3 regions of the Paenibacillus sp. J22FR83 genome follow, and region 2 is predicted to be linked to each of the others. Evidence: riboswitches for the same ligand, from Rfam matches in the RefSeq annotation. Region 2 holds a riboswitch; each other region holds the start of a gene.
The links. Region 2 has a riboswitch for cyclic di-GMP ahead of AC58PV_RS33165 (hypothetical protein). Riboswitches for the same ligand answer to the same signal wherever they lie in the genome.
Positions count from the first base shown of each region.

Region 1: it holds a riboswitch for cyclic di-GMP, as region 2 does, so the genes downstream of both, AC58PV_RS27410 (PilZ domain-containing protein) here and AC58PV_RS33165 (hypothetical protein) in region 2, are expected to answer to the same signal.
Region 3: it holds a riboswitch for cyclic di-GMP, as region 2 does, so the genes downstream of both, AC58PV_RS02015 (methyl-accepting chemotaxis protein) here and AC58PV_RS33165 (hypothetical protein) in region 2, are expected to answer to the same signal.

Region 1 covers NZ_JCAUAM010000017.1:138,611-143,464, forward strand. Annotated here, with positions in the region: gene prfA (peptide chain release factor 1) at 1-539, opposite strand, end outside; gene ychF (redox-regulated ATPase YchF) at 573-1,673, opposite strand; gene AC58PV_RS27410 (PilZ domain-containing protein) at 1,752-2,486, opposite strand; cyclic di-GMP riboswitch class I at 2,592-2,678, opposite strand; gene tadA (tRNA adenosine(34) deaminase TadA) at 2,962-3,420, shown strand; gene AC58PV_RS27420 (DUF1697 domain-containing protein) at 3,445-3,984, opposite strand; gene AC58PV_RS27425 (DUF1648 domain-containing protein) at 4,000-4,497, opposite strand; tRNA gene AC58PV_RS27430 (tRNA-Arg) at 4,661-4,734, shown strand.
Region 2 covers NZ_JCAUAM010000030.1:26,127-30,980, reverse strand. Annotated here, with positions in the region: gene AC58PV_RS33180 (copper amine oxidase N-terminal domain-containing protein) at 1-768, opposite strand, end outside; gene gloA2 (SMU1112c/YaeR family gloxylase I-like metalloprotein) at 800-1,198, opposite strand; gene AC58PV_RS33170 (exopolyphosphatase) at 1,269-2,183, opposite strand; gene AC58PV_RS33165 (hypothetical protein) at 2,330-2,635, opposite strand; cyclic di-GMP riboswitch class I at 2,755-2,848, opposite strand; gene AC58PV_RS33160 (MDR family MFS transporter) at 2,964-4,187, opposite strand; gene AC58PV_RS33155 (TIGR01777 family oxidoreductase) at 4,376-4,854, shown strand, end outside.
Region 3 covers NZ_JCAUAM010000001.1:605,690-610,543, reverse strand. Annotated here, with positions in the region: gene AC58PV_RS02015 (methyl-accepting chemotaxis protein) at 65-1,807, opposite strand; cyclic di-GMP riboswitch class I at 1,960-2,044, opposite strand; gene AC58PV_RS02010 (UbiD family decarboxylase) at 2,342-4,180, opposite strand; gene AC58PV_RS02005 (response regulator) at 4,268-4,854, opposite strand, start outside.

The DNA of each region.
Region 1 (4,854 bases), on a different contig from region 2:
GCTCCGCTCTCAAACTTGAGTTTGCTGTAAGCACCTTTACCCGTAATCATGAAAATAATTTCTTTGAATCCGCCCAAATCATTCACGGACGCATCAAGAATTTCCGTTCTCCATCCTTGACCATCTGCGTAACGCGTATACATGCGGTAAAGATCGCCTGCGAACAAAGCAGCTTCGTCGCCGCCTGCCGCGCCGCGAATTTCCACGATAACGTTCTTGTCATCGTTAGGGTCCTTCGGCATCATCAGAATGCGAAGGTGTTCTTCTAGCTTAGCCGATTGCTCGGTCAGCTCCTCGATCTCCATTTTGACCATTTCGCGCATCTCATCGTCCAGCTTCTCATTCTGCATTACTTTCGCATCAGCTAGCTGTTCGCTCACACTTTTATACTCATTATAAGCATCGTAAGACTCTTGAAGATCCGATTGCTCTTTGGAATACTCTCTTAGTTTCTTCGTATCACTCGTTACATCCGGGTCACACAATAACTCGCTTAGTTTCTCATAGCGGTCCACAATGGACTGAAGTCGATCCAACATAGGGGATCACTCCTTTCTTGTTTTTGTAAGTAATTAAACGTTGAAACGGAAATGCATAACGTCGCCGTCATTCACTACATACTCTTTACCTTCAAGGCGTACTTGGCCTTTTTCTTTCGCACCCGCCATCGATCCAGCAGCAGCCAAATCGTTATAAGATACAACCTCTGCACGAATAAATCCACGTTCGAAATCCGTATGAATCACACCAGCCGCTTGAGGAGCCTTCGTTCCTTTACGGATCGTCCAAGCTCTAACTTCTTGAACACCTGCTGTAAAGTACGTGTATAAACCTAACTTGCGATACGCTGCTTTGATCAATCTATTCAAGCCGGACTCTTGAAGTCCCAACTCTTCCAGGAACATCGCTTTTTCTTCGTCTTCCAGTTCAGCGATCTCGGATTCAACCTTCGCAGAGATGGAAACAACTTCGTTGTTTTCACTTTCAGCGAATGTCTTCACAATTTTAACGTATGCATTATCGTCTGCTGTTGAAACTTCATCTTCACTTACGTTTGCCGCGTAAAGAACCGGCTTCATCGTCAGCAAATGCAAGTCGCGAACTAGCAGGCGCTCGTCATCCGACAAATCCAAGCTGCGTGCTGGCTTATCATTATATAAGGCTTCCTTGATTCGTTCCAAACACTCCACTTCAGCTACCACTTTCTTGTCGCCGCCTTTGAGGTTTTTGCGTGAACGCTCGATCTTTTTCTCAACCGACTCAATGTCTGCCAAAATCAATTCAAGATTAATCGTCTCAATGTCGCCAATCGGATCGACTTTTCCAGAAACGTGAGTAATATTATCATCCTCAAAACAACGTACAACATGCACAATCGCATCAACTTCACGGATATGTGCTAGAAATTTATTCCCAAGGCCCTCGCCTTTGCTCGCACCCTTAACCAAACCCGCAATGTCAACGAATTCGAAGGCCGTCGGCACGATGCTCTTAGGCACTACGATTTCTACCAGCTTCTGCAATCTCTCGTCTGGTACTTCAACTACCCCAACATTCGGATCAATCGTACAGAACGGATAATTCGCAGATTCTGCCCCCGCCTGTGTAATTGCATTAAACAATGTCGATTTTCCTACGTTCGGTAGACCGACGATACCTGCTTTCAAAGCCATTGTCGTTACAACTCCTTAATTTTCGAAAATCATCCTTCTTATTATATAGTACTTAGCGGGCAAAAAAAAGCCTGCAAGCTATTGATTGGCTGCAGACTTTTTTTCCATTGCTTTTTTGAACTCTTCATCCCGCTTCTGTTCGTAGTAGGATTGGACCTGATTCCGTAGAATAAACCCGCGCAGGGCATTGCTTTGTTCCGCAGGAACGCTCTCGAAGCTGGCACCGTAGTAGTAGCCGTCTTCTTGCTTTTCCTTCCTTATAATTTCCAACCTGCACAGCATGTCAAACCCTAAATCCAGCTCGACTTGCAACTTACATTTTTTATGAAGAATCCCGTCGATCATCGAATTATCATTAATGATAAACCCAATTCCGCTCATGGAAATGTTGGATATCGAAATGTGAATCGGATTTTCCAAATGATGCTGCTCTTTTTGCGTTATATTTTGAAAACCTGCTATGGAACCTACATTCTTTACATCGACCCGCGGGAATTCCCGCTTCTCCGAAAACTTCTTTCGATTCTCAGGTGGATTGATCACGATCAGTGAACCAGGCTCTCTAGCTACGACTGTCGATTGAAAGACGAATAGACCTGATTTCGTATATAACGTCATTTTGATCTTGTCTCCAAGTTGAAATACTTCATACTCCGGCAGTTCGACCTCCATGATATCGCCTTGCGCATAGGTAAGAATACCTGTCGACACGAAATCATCCTTCGCGACCACAGCTCGGCAATCGATTAATACCTCTGCATCATATCCTTCTTTACTCCCATATCGCTTCAAAGCATCCTGCTTCATCGTCATGCTCTCTTCACCCTCCCTAAACCTAGGATTCACAGCATTATACCACGCAAAAAAGACTGCCCCACACAGGGACAGCCTCTCACCGCAATCACTAAAGCATCGATTTTCGGTAACCAGGCTGCCATAGTTCATAAGAACCGTAGACCCTCAGCTTTGCGTCCTTGCCTTTCAGCAAGTTTGCCATTGTCGAACCCTGCTATTCATATATAGATATACCATTACTAGTCTAGATGCTCTATTTTTCGTCCAAACTGGTCTAAAAGACCCACTTCTATCATCATTATACGTAGCTCATGCACTTCTTTCAACTAAAATCCTTGCATGAGCAATGTTTTTATTGTATGAATGTGTAGTGGAATTGAATATCCACAGGTTTATAACTTATCCACATTGTTATCCACAGCTTGTTAACAACGAATGCTTGTTCGGATTTCTATTCACATGTGGATAAACTATTATTGCGAGGTGTCCCCCTGTGGATCAACATATTCCTTGGATGAGAGAAGCGATCCATGAAGCTCTGAAAGCGGAAGCCATCCGTGAAGTTCCGATCGGCGCCATTGTCGTCCATCAAGGTCAAATCATTGGCCGTGGCCATAATTTACGCGAAACAACCCTGGATCCTCTTGCCCATGCAGAGTTAATTGCCATTAAACAAGCAAGCGAGCATTTGCAGGCTTGGCGTCTCCTGGATTGCCAGCTCTATGTAACTTTGGAGCCCTGTCCGATGTGCGCAGGTGCGATCGTGCAAGCGCGCGTGCCTCAAGTTATTTACGGTACTGTTGATCCGAAGGCTGGCTGTGCCGGCACGTTAATGAATTTGTTACAGGAAGATCGGTTCAATCACCGGGTCGATGTCGTTAGCGGCGTTTTGCAAGAGGAGTGTTCCACGATGTTAACGCAGTTTTTTCGAAAATTACGGGGGAAAGTTTAGGACTTTAGTCCTTTTGGCTGCTTATTACTTGTATAGCCCCGCCATCTCTGCCAGTTTGCTCATCGTATTCCAGTTACGCGTCGTGGTTTGGTTCCCAAGCTTCTGGATGTTACCCGCTAGCTTCGAATCCAGCACACTTTGCCGAAACAGATAATAGATCGTACAGCCTCGTATTCGATATTCATCGACCTCACTCTGTCCCTTGGATAAGATGTCGGTGAAAGTCTGCGGGGCTTCTTCTGTAAGCACAGAGATTTGAATGCTCTCCCCTTCGGATAGCGCCTCTGCGTCATAGGGGCAGTTCCTTACAAGGTCATCTAGCTCCGTCGCAGTACGCAATATTACAGTAGGCGCTACACCTACCGCATCACTGATGGCTTTTTCAATACGCGGGCATAGTGTTTCTCTTGAATCCTCCGATTGGAACAGCACATTGCCACTTTGCAAATAGGTCTGTACTTGTGCTAATCCTAAGGCTTCTAACGTCTTTTTCAAGTCGGCCATCTTAATCTTGTTCTTGCCACCTACATTAATTCCGCGTAGAAAACCAACATAAACCGTCATTTCGGTGTGCCTCCCTTACTTTAATTGTATGGAACGTACGATGAAGAAGATAATCGTGGCAAAGAGCAGCAACAGGAGGAGGCCTAGCACCCAACCATTAAGCTCCGCGGTGCCTTCTTTTGCACTCTGGATAATCGACCATTCAATGAACGCGAACAGAATAAGGATTATCGTCTTCATACTATGGATGAGCAAACGCGCATTCTGATATTGTCTACGAGCATTCTGCTCCGTGATTGGAGATGGGTAATTATACACGTGAGGGATTTTGCTTAGGAGCGTTAGGCCAACATAGATGATAACACCTATGAGTGGTAAGGCCATTAGGCTCATTTTGTTCCCCCAACCATCAATCTCCCCTTTTCCGTTAAAATGCATCGGCATTCGCTCCGGCATATCGCGCCATTCGTAGGCGACATATGCGATCATACTTAGGATTGCGAGCAGAGAAATAACATCAAGTGCGATTTCAATTCTAGTCTTGGCAAGTTGAATGACAGGTCGTTTCTCCATAAGGCACCCTCTTTCTATTGGTTACGAACAGGTAAGCGTTGAATGTTCTTATTATTCTTTACCCACTATGTACATTCCTTGCTTAAATAAACAATATCTTCCTTGTCTATGGCCTAAAATGGTTGCACCTCTAAAACATCTCATGTTAGAATGACGATACTATGCGCCCGTAGCTCAGCAGGATAGAGCAACAGTTTCCTAAACTGTAGGTCGTACGTTCGAATCGTATCGGGCGCGTCATAGTTGACAAAAAAACCTTGATATATCAAGGTTTTTTTGTTTCACTCAGAATCCTAAGCATACAGTTTGAACAAGTCTCATCCCAAAACTATTGTTGACTGTAGCTCTAATTCAACT
Region 2 (4,854 bases):
GTTTTTCCTAGGGATAGGAACCGGTAAATAACTATATTCTGAGACTTCTTCATACTCAAAATTTAATTTCGCGTCGATTCGGAATACAGTACTCGTGCGATCAGTATCCGGTTCGTATTTACTAATGATATAGCCGTCGTTGTTAGCGTAATTACGAAGCGAATAGATGTAACCATTTTTGTCCACAACCACGCTCAAAACCTGTGTAGCTCTAGCAACAATTTGACCGCCATCTGGATCTGGAATTATGTTGTCTACGGTCGGTGGAGAAAGCTTTACTCGTTCAGCTGCTGGAGTCGCTATGGCAACATTCGCAGTCAAAGTGATCGTTTGAAGTTGATCATTGTAAGTGACGATTTGACCGAGCTGCTCCGCAACGAATCGCAAAGGCACCATCGTCGTATCGTTCATTATCAATGCAGGTTGCTCCATGGCAACTACCCCTTTGCCAACTACTGCCTCCTTCGAGTTGATAGTTAAAAGGACAGTTTGAGAAGTGGTCGTGAGCGTAACCGTTCTTGTATCTCCATTCCACCCAATGTTTGCGCCTAGCGCCTCTCCAACAAACCGTAGTGGAACCATCGTCACGCCATTCACAAGTACTGGCGCACTTTGCAACTCGTAGGTGTTCCCTTTGACCATTGCCTTTACGTCCTGGAGCTTCAATACGATGGCTTCTCCACCTGTTTCTGCTTCAATATAAGAAGGCATGCTAGTGAGCAAGGTGACGAAACAACAAACGGATAAGAAAACCTGTCTTATTCTCATTATTAAACCTAGCCTCTCATACATGTTGGTTTCACTTACCAATAACTTCCACCAATTCCAAAGGCAACCCATCCGGATCTGCAAAAAATGTATACAAATTCCCGGTAATGGGATCCACACGTACAGGTTCAACCGAAATCCCTTTACTTTCCAACTCGTGTACACTTTGCTCCATATTCGCTACCACAAAGGCCAGGTGACGTAGTCCCCTAGCTTCAGGTTGATTTACACGCAACGGCGGATTCGGAAAAGAAAACAATTCAATTTCCTGTGCGGTATCCCCGATTCGTAAATCTAATTTGTACGAGTCTCTTTCAGCGCGATAAGTTTCGTGAATGACGGTGAGTCCCAGTAAATCCACATAGAAATGCTTGGATTTCATATAATTCGAACAAATAATTGCAACGTGATGCATGTGTTTTATGTCCATGGATTACTACCTCCTAACAAAGAAAAACCGCACGATGGGCTGCTCCCCCACTGCGGCTTATCCTCCTATTTTAACCTGCGATTTGCATCGTTTCAACGATTTTGCGTAATACCTCATCAGCTTGTGCATAGTCCACTTGGCAAGTCCCTGCAGCGTGATGCCCGCCTCCACCATTTTGCAGCATCAAATCACCAATGTTTGTTTGTGCGGTGCGATTGACGATGCTGTGCCCACAAGCGAATACGCAGTTTTGTTTGTTGCGGCCGTCCACGATCCAAATAGAGGTGTTTTGCTCTGGATACAGTGCGTAGATCATGAAGCGATTCCCTGGATAGATCGTCTCCACATCGCGAAGATCCGTAATAACGACATTCCCCTCTACCCGTGTATAGGTTTGAAGCATGTCGCGATATAGCGCATCCAGTTCAAAGTAACGAGCTACGCGCTCTTTGACATCGGGCAATTCCATAATCTCGTCAACTGATTTCGTTGCGCAATGCTCAACGAGATCCTCCATCAACTGATAGTTGCTGATCCGATAATCCCGATAACGACCTAAACCCGTTCGTGCGTCCATGATAAATGATAGCAAATCCCAACCGCTCGGATTCAAAATATCCTCTTTGCTAAATTGCGCAGAATCCGCTTTATCTACACCTATCATAATATCGTCGATATCGCCGAACGTATCTTTGCCGCCATAGTAATCATAGACAACGCGCGCTGCGCTTGGAGCAAGGCGAGTTTCACCTTTGAATGTTACAGACTCCCCCATCCGAGTAAGTTCACTGGAATGGTGATCGAACCATAAGCCACATCCAGCGACATAAGGCACATTGGCCAAAATATCATTCTCTGTAACTTCTATTAAGCCGTCTTGCATATCTTTGGGATGGACAAATTTCATTTCATCCACCATGTTTAATTGTTTGAAGAGCATCGCGCATACTAAACCATCGAAATCGGAACGTGTGATCAATCTCATGCCTTGCATCCCCTTCACCTAGTCCTTAAGAACTACGAATATGTATTGGTCATATTATATCAGCTAGTGTTGATTGATGACAATGAGAAAATCATCAGGCAATCGGATATTGGATCTTCCTTACTCGAAAAAAAAGAGCGATTCACCTAGATAGGTTGAACCGCTCTCAATTTGGATGATAGACATTGTAAAAGTCTTGTGACAAACCCTTCAATTTGAGCCATTGGAGGCATTTTCACAGAAAGCTTCACTTCGCCTTTCCAGTAGAAAATCAAAATACTGTTGTTTCTACCGTGAAACATTTCAACATCCCAACAAGCTTCGTTCAATGCGTATTCTTCCCGGTTAATCATAAGTTTAGGTCCATCCGTGGATGGCACCAAACGCGCAACATGGTTACCGCATAACGATATTGCTTTCTGTTCATCCTGCAATTTTTCTTCCGATTTCATGCCGCTAGGGCCTCCTTTGTTCGTGTCATTCCATTTGTTCCATTTGCTTCGCTATGACAGAGAAAAAAACCCCACCGTAGTGAACCGACTAGAGGGGTTCTAAAGTGAATTCCCAATCGTTCGGCGGCTGGCTGGCTGCTTGTCCTTGGCAGGAAAAGTAAGGCCCCTGTAGCTTTGCGTCACTGGCTTTCGCCAGCTTTGCCTTTGTCGAGATGACATGCACAATCTTTGAGATGGAGCTTTTATAAGCGTACTTGTTATACTCTCAAGAATAAGGGATGACGATTTGAAATCGAATAGTTCCGAGGAACTATTTTTACGAAATCCATCAAAATATTTGCATTTTCGACGATATTTTCACAGATCTTTGACGTTTCGTGCCTCTCCAATAGAAAATCGATCCAATTAACGACAAAATTGCTATTACTAGGAAAAGCGTGCTGCCACCATAGGATACCAATAAAAAGCCGCCAATCCATGGACCCATAAAGTGACCGATATTCGTTAACGTTTGAGCACCATAGTACGTTCCACGCATATGTTCTGGAGCTAGCTTATCTATTAGCATATTCGCGGCAGGATAGTTCAGAATTTCACCAAATGTGAAAATCCCCATGGAAATAATCATCCAGATCAAGGAGTGTGAGAAAGCGAAGCCAATATCACCTAATGCGAACATGAGATTGCCAACAACAATAGCCGTTAAGGGTGAGTACTTCTCCGCCCATTTCCCGAGTGGGATCTGCATGGCAATGACGACAATCGCATTGGCGCTCATGAGTATGGCAAACATTTTGACCCCATTAGCAAAGTCCCGTTGTAAGTACTGCGATAACGTCACCATTACCTGTGAATAACCAATAGCTCCAATAATGCCTCCAATGATGTACAAACGGAAGGTCATGTCCTTGCGAATGACATCTATGGCCGAACGGAAAGTAATGATGGCTTTCTTCTCGCCTTCGATCTTCTTAATTCCGAATTTAATGAGAAGAGCATAAAGGGTCACACCATAGATCAAATAAATTGTCCCAGTCAGCAGGAAAGGCAGAGCACCGTTCATTGTCGCAAAGAACGCTCCCAGCAATGGACCGACAGCTACACCAACGTTAATCGCCATATAGCGAAGGGAGAATACCTGCATTCTTTTGGACGGTTCCGTTAAATCTGCCATAAGTGCTTGCGACACAGGTTCATAGAATGAGCGGCACAATCCATTAAGCATATTCAGCAGCATAAATAGAACCGGTAATTTAACAATACCGAAGCCTAGGAATACGAATCCCCATCCAAAGAGAGCCGCTAGCATAATCACTCGACGACCAAATCGGTCTGACAATGTACCGCCGATAAAACCGCCAAACGTTCCAGCTAATGCTCCCATTCCAATGACAATACCAATAAGTCCAGGACTCATAGTAGAGTGCTTCGCCAAGTAGATAGCTAGGAACGGTAAACTCATAGAAGAGGCAGCCCGAGCCATGACCGTACCTAGAAGAAGCGTATGTACGATAGGATGATAGGTTTGAAGAAATTGACGCATACGATTCATAGACGATGACTCCTCTCGCTGGCACAGTAATTACCCAATGGTTAATTAACAACCGAATTCCAATTATACACGAAAATAGCGAATTGTGTCGTCATTTCTGTTTGGGAGATTCGCCTTCTCTATCGCGATCTGTCAGATGGTATTTAGTGGGTAGAAAATTTATAATAAGGGTATGGAGGTGCTTGCATATGAAAATAGCGATCACAGGTGGCAGCGGATTTATTGGAAAACGATTAATCACTTATTGGATGAGCCAAGGTCACGAACTCATTAATATCTCACGCTCCTCTTCGAAGCAGATACCAGGGGTCAGAACGATCACATGGGACGAGTTGGAGCGAAATGCGGAACTCCTCAAAGGTCTCGATGCCATTGTAAACTTAGCGGGCGAATCCATCAGTCAACGTTGGACGCAAGCGGCTAAGACTCGTATTATACAATCCCGATTGCAAGCTGCTGATCAGATAGCCAAGCTAGTAGCGAGAATGAACCCAAAGCCTAAAGTTGTTGTGAACGCTTCTGGCATGTCCTATTACGGCATTTCGGAGACGGAAACCTTTGACGAAAGGAGCCCGTATCGACAAACGGACTTCTTAGCAAGCGTCGTTAAACAGTGGGAGGCCGCGGCTGATCTCATCCAAGGAACACGTAACGTCAAGGTGCGCGT
Region 3 (4,854 bases), on a different contig from region 2:
GATTATATTGGAACGGATTACAGGGCGTTAACCGCCATGTAATCCGGAATTCCTATTCGTTTATTCACTTCATCTCTATATCAAACTTGCCTACCATATCACTTAATTCCACTGCAACCGTTGAGAGATTGCTGGCGAAAGTTGAAATGCTTTGTAAGGATGATTCCTGCGTCAGAACCGACTCCATAATTTTGTTAGTACTGTGCGCTGTTTTTCTTGATATTCCTCCCAATTCTCCCATCATGGCAGTCACTTGCTCTGTACTTGCAGACATTTCTTGGGTAGCGGATGAAATATCGATAACTTGATTCGACACGACCTGCGATGCATCCAAAATATTAGTAAAGGATTCTCCAGTGTTTTTGGCAATCTCCAATCCTTTTAGGGTCTCATTGGTACCTTGTGCTACGAATGTAGCTGTGTTGTGCGTCTCTGATTGAATGTCGGCAACAAGCGTTTCAATCTGACTTGTCGAATTTTTTGATTGATCAGCAAGCTTACGAACCTCAGCAGCTACAACTGCGAACCCTCTGCCATGTTCGCCTGCCCGAGCAGCTTCAATACTTGCGTTCAATGCAAGTAGATTGGTTTGAGCAGTTAAGTCCTTAATGAGGTTGAGAATACTACCAATCTCTTCTGATTTCGATTCAAGGAGCTTGATTGTATCTGCGGTAGAAATCGAGTTCGTATTGATGCGTCCCATTTGATCCGAGATCGTTTGAGCAGCCATATTGCCTTCTTCGGACAGATTTTTCATAGCATGAGAAGCAGTGGCAACTTCGGTCGCGTTTTGAGCAATGACTTGCAAAGAAGCTGCAATTTCTTCAACGGATCGTCCGCATTCTTCTGTAGAATTTTTTTGCTGGTCAACATGCGTATTCATATCTCTAATTTCTGTTGTGATCAGCTCAATACTGTGACGATTGTCTTCCGTAATGCTGAACAGTTCGTTGGAAGCGTCGGATACATTTGAAGCTGTTTGTTTAATACTTAATAATATTCCGCGAATGTTAGAAAGCATCATATTGAATTTCTGATTTAATTCGCCGAAACCGCCGTTTTCCTCCAAGGTGAAATTGAATTTCCCGTTAGAAGCTTGTTCGATGCCTCGCATTAATTGGTTGATCGGCATAAGTGTTCTTCTTGCCACCCAATATTGCGCCCCGCCACAAATCACCAAGGCGATTAAGAGTAATATGATCGAACGCAGGAGGAACGATTTTTGAGCATCGGGAATTACTTTAGCGTCTACATCCACGCCAAAGTAAGCTGCAACATTGCCACTATCGTCAATAATTGGATAAAGAACGCTGACCCATGTGCCGTAATCATCTTTATAGTATGAAGTGAAGGTCTCGGTTTTGGTTTTCAACATGCTTTTTAAACCGTTGGCGATCTCTTTCGGTTGCTCATACATATCTCCGATGTTCAAACCTGCTTCTTTAAAAGCTGTAACAACGTGACTCGGGAACGAAATCAACGATGTTTTATTCCCATCTGCTAACTCAACCCCAAATATGTAAGCTTGCGCTACATTGGCATTAAAGGCAGTGTAACTATCAAATTGCTTGGTTAATCGTTGCTGTTCGCTTGCTTCATAGCTTTTATCGCTTAGTGCACCCTTGACGTCTTTATAGGTAATGCCTTGTGACCACACGGATGTCATATTATGGGTCTGCTCTCTCAACGTATCTGTTAAAATTCGATTCTGAAAATAAGCGCTGATGGAAATAAGCACTACCCCGATGACTAGCAAATTTAACATCGAGAATAAAAGGTTTTTGCCGAAATAGTTCTTGGTCTTCAATTTAATTACACTCCTTAGATGCTATTTGTTTTGATGTAAAACGCTATAATCTGTGAATATCCCCCATTTTTCGACATTTTTTGAAACTCAGTAGGGATAGAGGCAGAAAAAAAGCCTATCCCAAAATGTTCGGGATAGGCTTACTATCACAAACTGGCGGTTTGGCAGCCATAGCTTCGAAGCTTTAGGCCCATAACTTTGCGCCCTTACCTTTCGATAAGTTTGCCCTTTACAGTTACTACTTACAAAATATTACTATTACAAATTATGACTATTATAAGTTAACAATACATTTCTGTAAATACTATTTGTATATATGTATTGTAAACAAGTGTCAAATATGCGACTTTCAGGCCATACTTAAGTATCGTAATATCGCTGGTGACTTAGGTATATTGCATCAGTCTGCTCCTAAATATAAAAGTGTTAGTGTGTGGCTGCTATCAATCCAGTAGGGATCTATCTGGCGACTCGACTCTGAGAATAACAGAAACAGCACCACAATCCCTAAGGTTGTGATGCTGTTTTTGTTGATTACTTATTTTGAATGGATGCTAAACTTGCGCCTTTGGCAAAAAATCGCATGATGCTTTTTTCAACCGCTGGATCCAATATCAATGGAGGCGCTTGGTGCGATTTAATTCGTGCATCAAGCACAACATTATCGCAACCCCAATGTTTATTTTCATAGAAACTGTTCACGCCATATATATCATGGGAAGGATTGGAACGTGTGAACGTAGCCCATACGAAATTGTTAATGGACTCGGCCATAAAATGGCTGTCATCACATACGATAATCAATGGACAAGATGGGAGTGACCCCCTTGCTCCAATAGCTTCGCATAAATCTTTCATTTCAACCTGTGTCTCATCGTAATTTTTAAATTCGGAAAGCTGAATCGCGACGATTCCTGGCATCACCAAATGCGCATGATGGACCCCTGATATTTCATTGAAGATGCCGGGAACTTCTAAGCACAAATCCCTTTTTGTATCACCGACTGCTGCGAATACAACCTTGCTGCCGCTATTTAGACCTGTACCGGAGTAATCTAATGTATCGATAGTGGTATTGGTATGAAAATGAAGGTCCCGATGAAGGTCTATTCGAGCCATTATGTAAGTTAAGAATTGCTCGATATTGTGAGCATCCAAAGGCTGATTCTCTTCAGCTGTGATGAATAAGTATTTGGCTAAGCTAACTTGTCCCGTTCCTAGAATTCGATTAGCTATCGTAAGTAACTCTGCTGGCTGCTTGACTTGTTGATAAGGTGTGTACCGTTCGCTACCAATTGCAAAGAGCAGAGGGTGGACGCCCGCAGCATCTACGGCATGAACTTCTTTGACACCTGGAATTTCTTGCTTAATTGCATCGCCTGTGAGTTCATGAATGAGTGCTCCGAACGATGTATCCTCTTGAGGTGGCCTGCCCACAACAGTAAATGGGAAGATTGAATTCTTCTTGGCATATACCTTGTGAACTCTCATTAGAGGAAAAGGATGTGTAAGGCTGTAGTAGCCCAAATGATCGCCGAAGGGGCCTTCGGGCTTGGTTTCACCAGGATATATTTCCCCTGTGATAACAAAATCAGCATCATGACTAATACAATAGCCATCAACATAGCTATAGCGGAAGCGGCGCCCTGAGAGCAAGCCTGCAAATGTAATCTCACTCATGCCTTCCGGCAAGGGCATTACGGCAGACAATGTGTGCGCTGGCGGCCCACCAATGAAACAGCTTACTTTTAAAGGGGCCCCTTGCTTTGTAGCTTTTGCCTGATGGACACCGATGCCGCGATGAATCTGATAATGCAAGCCGATCTCTTTATTTAATTCATATTCGTTCCCGCTTAGTTGAATCCGATACATCCCGAGATTAGAATTCATAATTCCTGGTTTCTCAGGATCTTCGGAATATACTTGGGGCAGGGTGACGAATGCACCGCCATCCTCTGGCCAGTGTTTGATGAGTGGAAGGTCCATAATGCTGATTTCCTCAAAATCAGCTGGAAGACCACTGGTTATTTTTATCGGCAAAGCTTTCCAAGCAGCAAGTCCCGTCCCGATATGTTTGAGTGGGCTTTTCAGTGCCTTCAGGGGATCGTTTCGTAAAGAAATTACGTTTTTCACGCTATCCCAAGTATCTCGAAATATATATTTGCTGCGCTCTACTGTACCAAAAAGGTTGGATACCGCCCGGAACTTAGACCCTTTAACATTCTCGAATAATAAGGCTGGGCCACCAGCTTCATAAACTTTCAAATGTATGGCTGCCATCTCAAGTTCAGGATCCACTTCTTCATGAATACGAACCAAATGTCCATTCTTTTCTAAATCGGCTAAGCATTGCTCTAAATTTGGATAGATCATTATTTTGCTCCAATCAAATAGCTATTCCCCTAAAAGGTTTATGTATAATGTCATTCTACAACAAATGCCAAGAATTAAAAAATAGATTCAAAAAGAAGAACTTTCAAGCCTGAATTGTCCAGGCGTAATGTTCTCGAATTTTTTAAATACTTTGAAAAAATGCCGTGGGTTTTCGTAACCAACTTGCTCTGCGATCGTGTTGATCGGCCATTCCGGATTCTCTTGCATCATTTGTTTTGCTTTGGCAAGTCGAAAGGTATGCAAGTAGTGAAGGAAGGTCAGTCCCATCTCTTTCCGGAACAACATGCTGATGTAATTAGGGTGCATTTGCACATGAGCGGCGACCGCATCGAGCGATAAATCCTGCTTGTAATTTTGTTCCACGAAAACGACGATTTTATCAATGGTATGTAAGTTGGGCTGGTGGTGATTGGTCGTTCGCGTATATTGAATAAGTTGTACGATAATCTCGGAGATCTGAGAGTCTGTATGTAAAATGCTATGCGATACGAATACATTCGTTGCCGTATGTGCACCCCAGATGGTTTCGGGCGTTAGGCCAACCCGTTGCAAATAAACGCCAATACAGATAAGAAACTGCTTGCGCAGCTTGCTATTGCCTTCGGTATTGCCTGGGAAATGAGGCAGTATGGAAAGCACGTCCCTTTCAATCT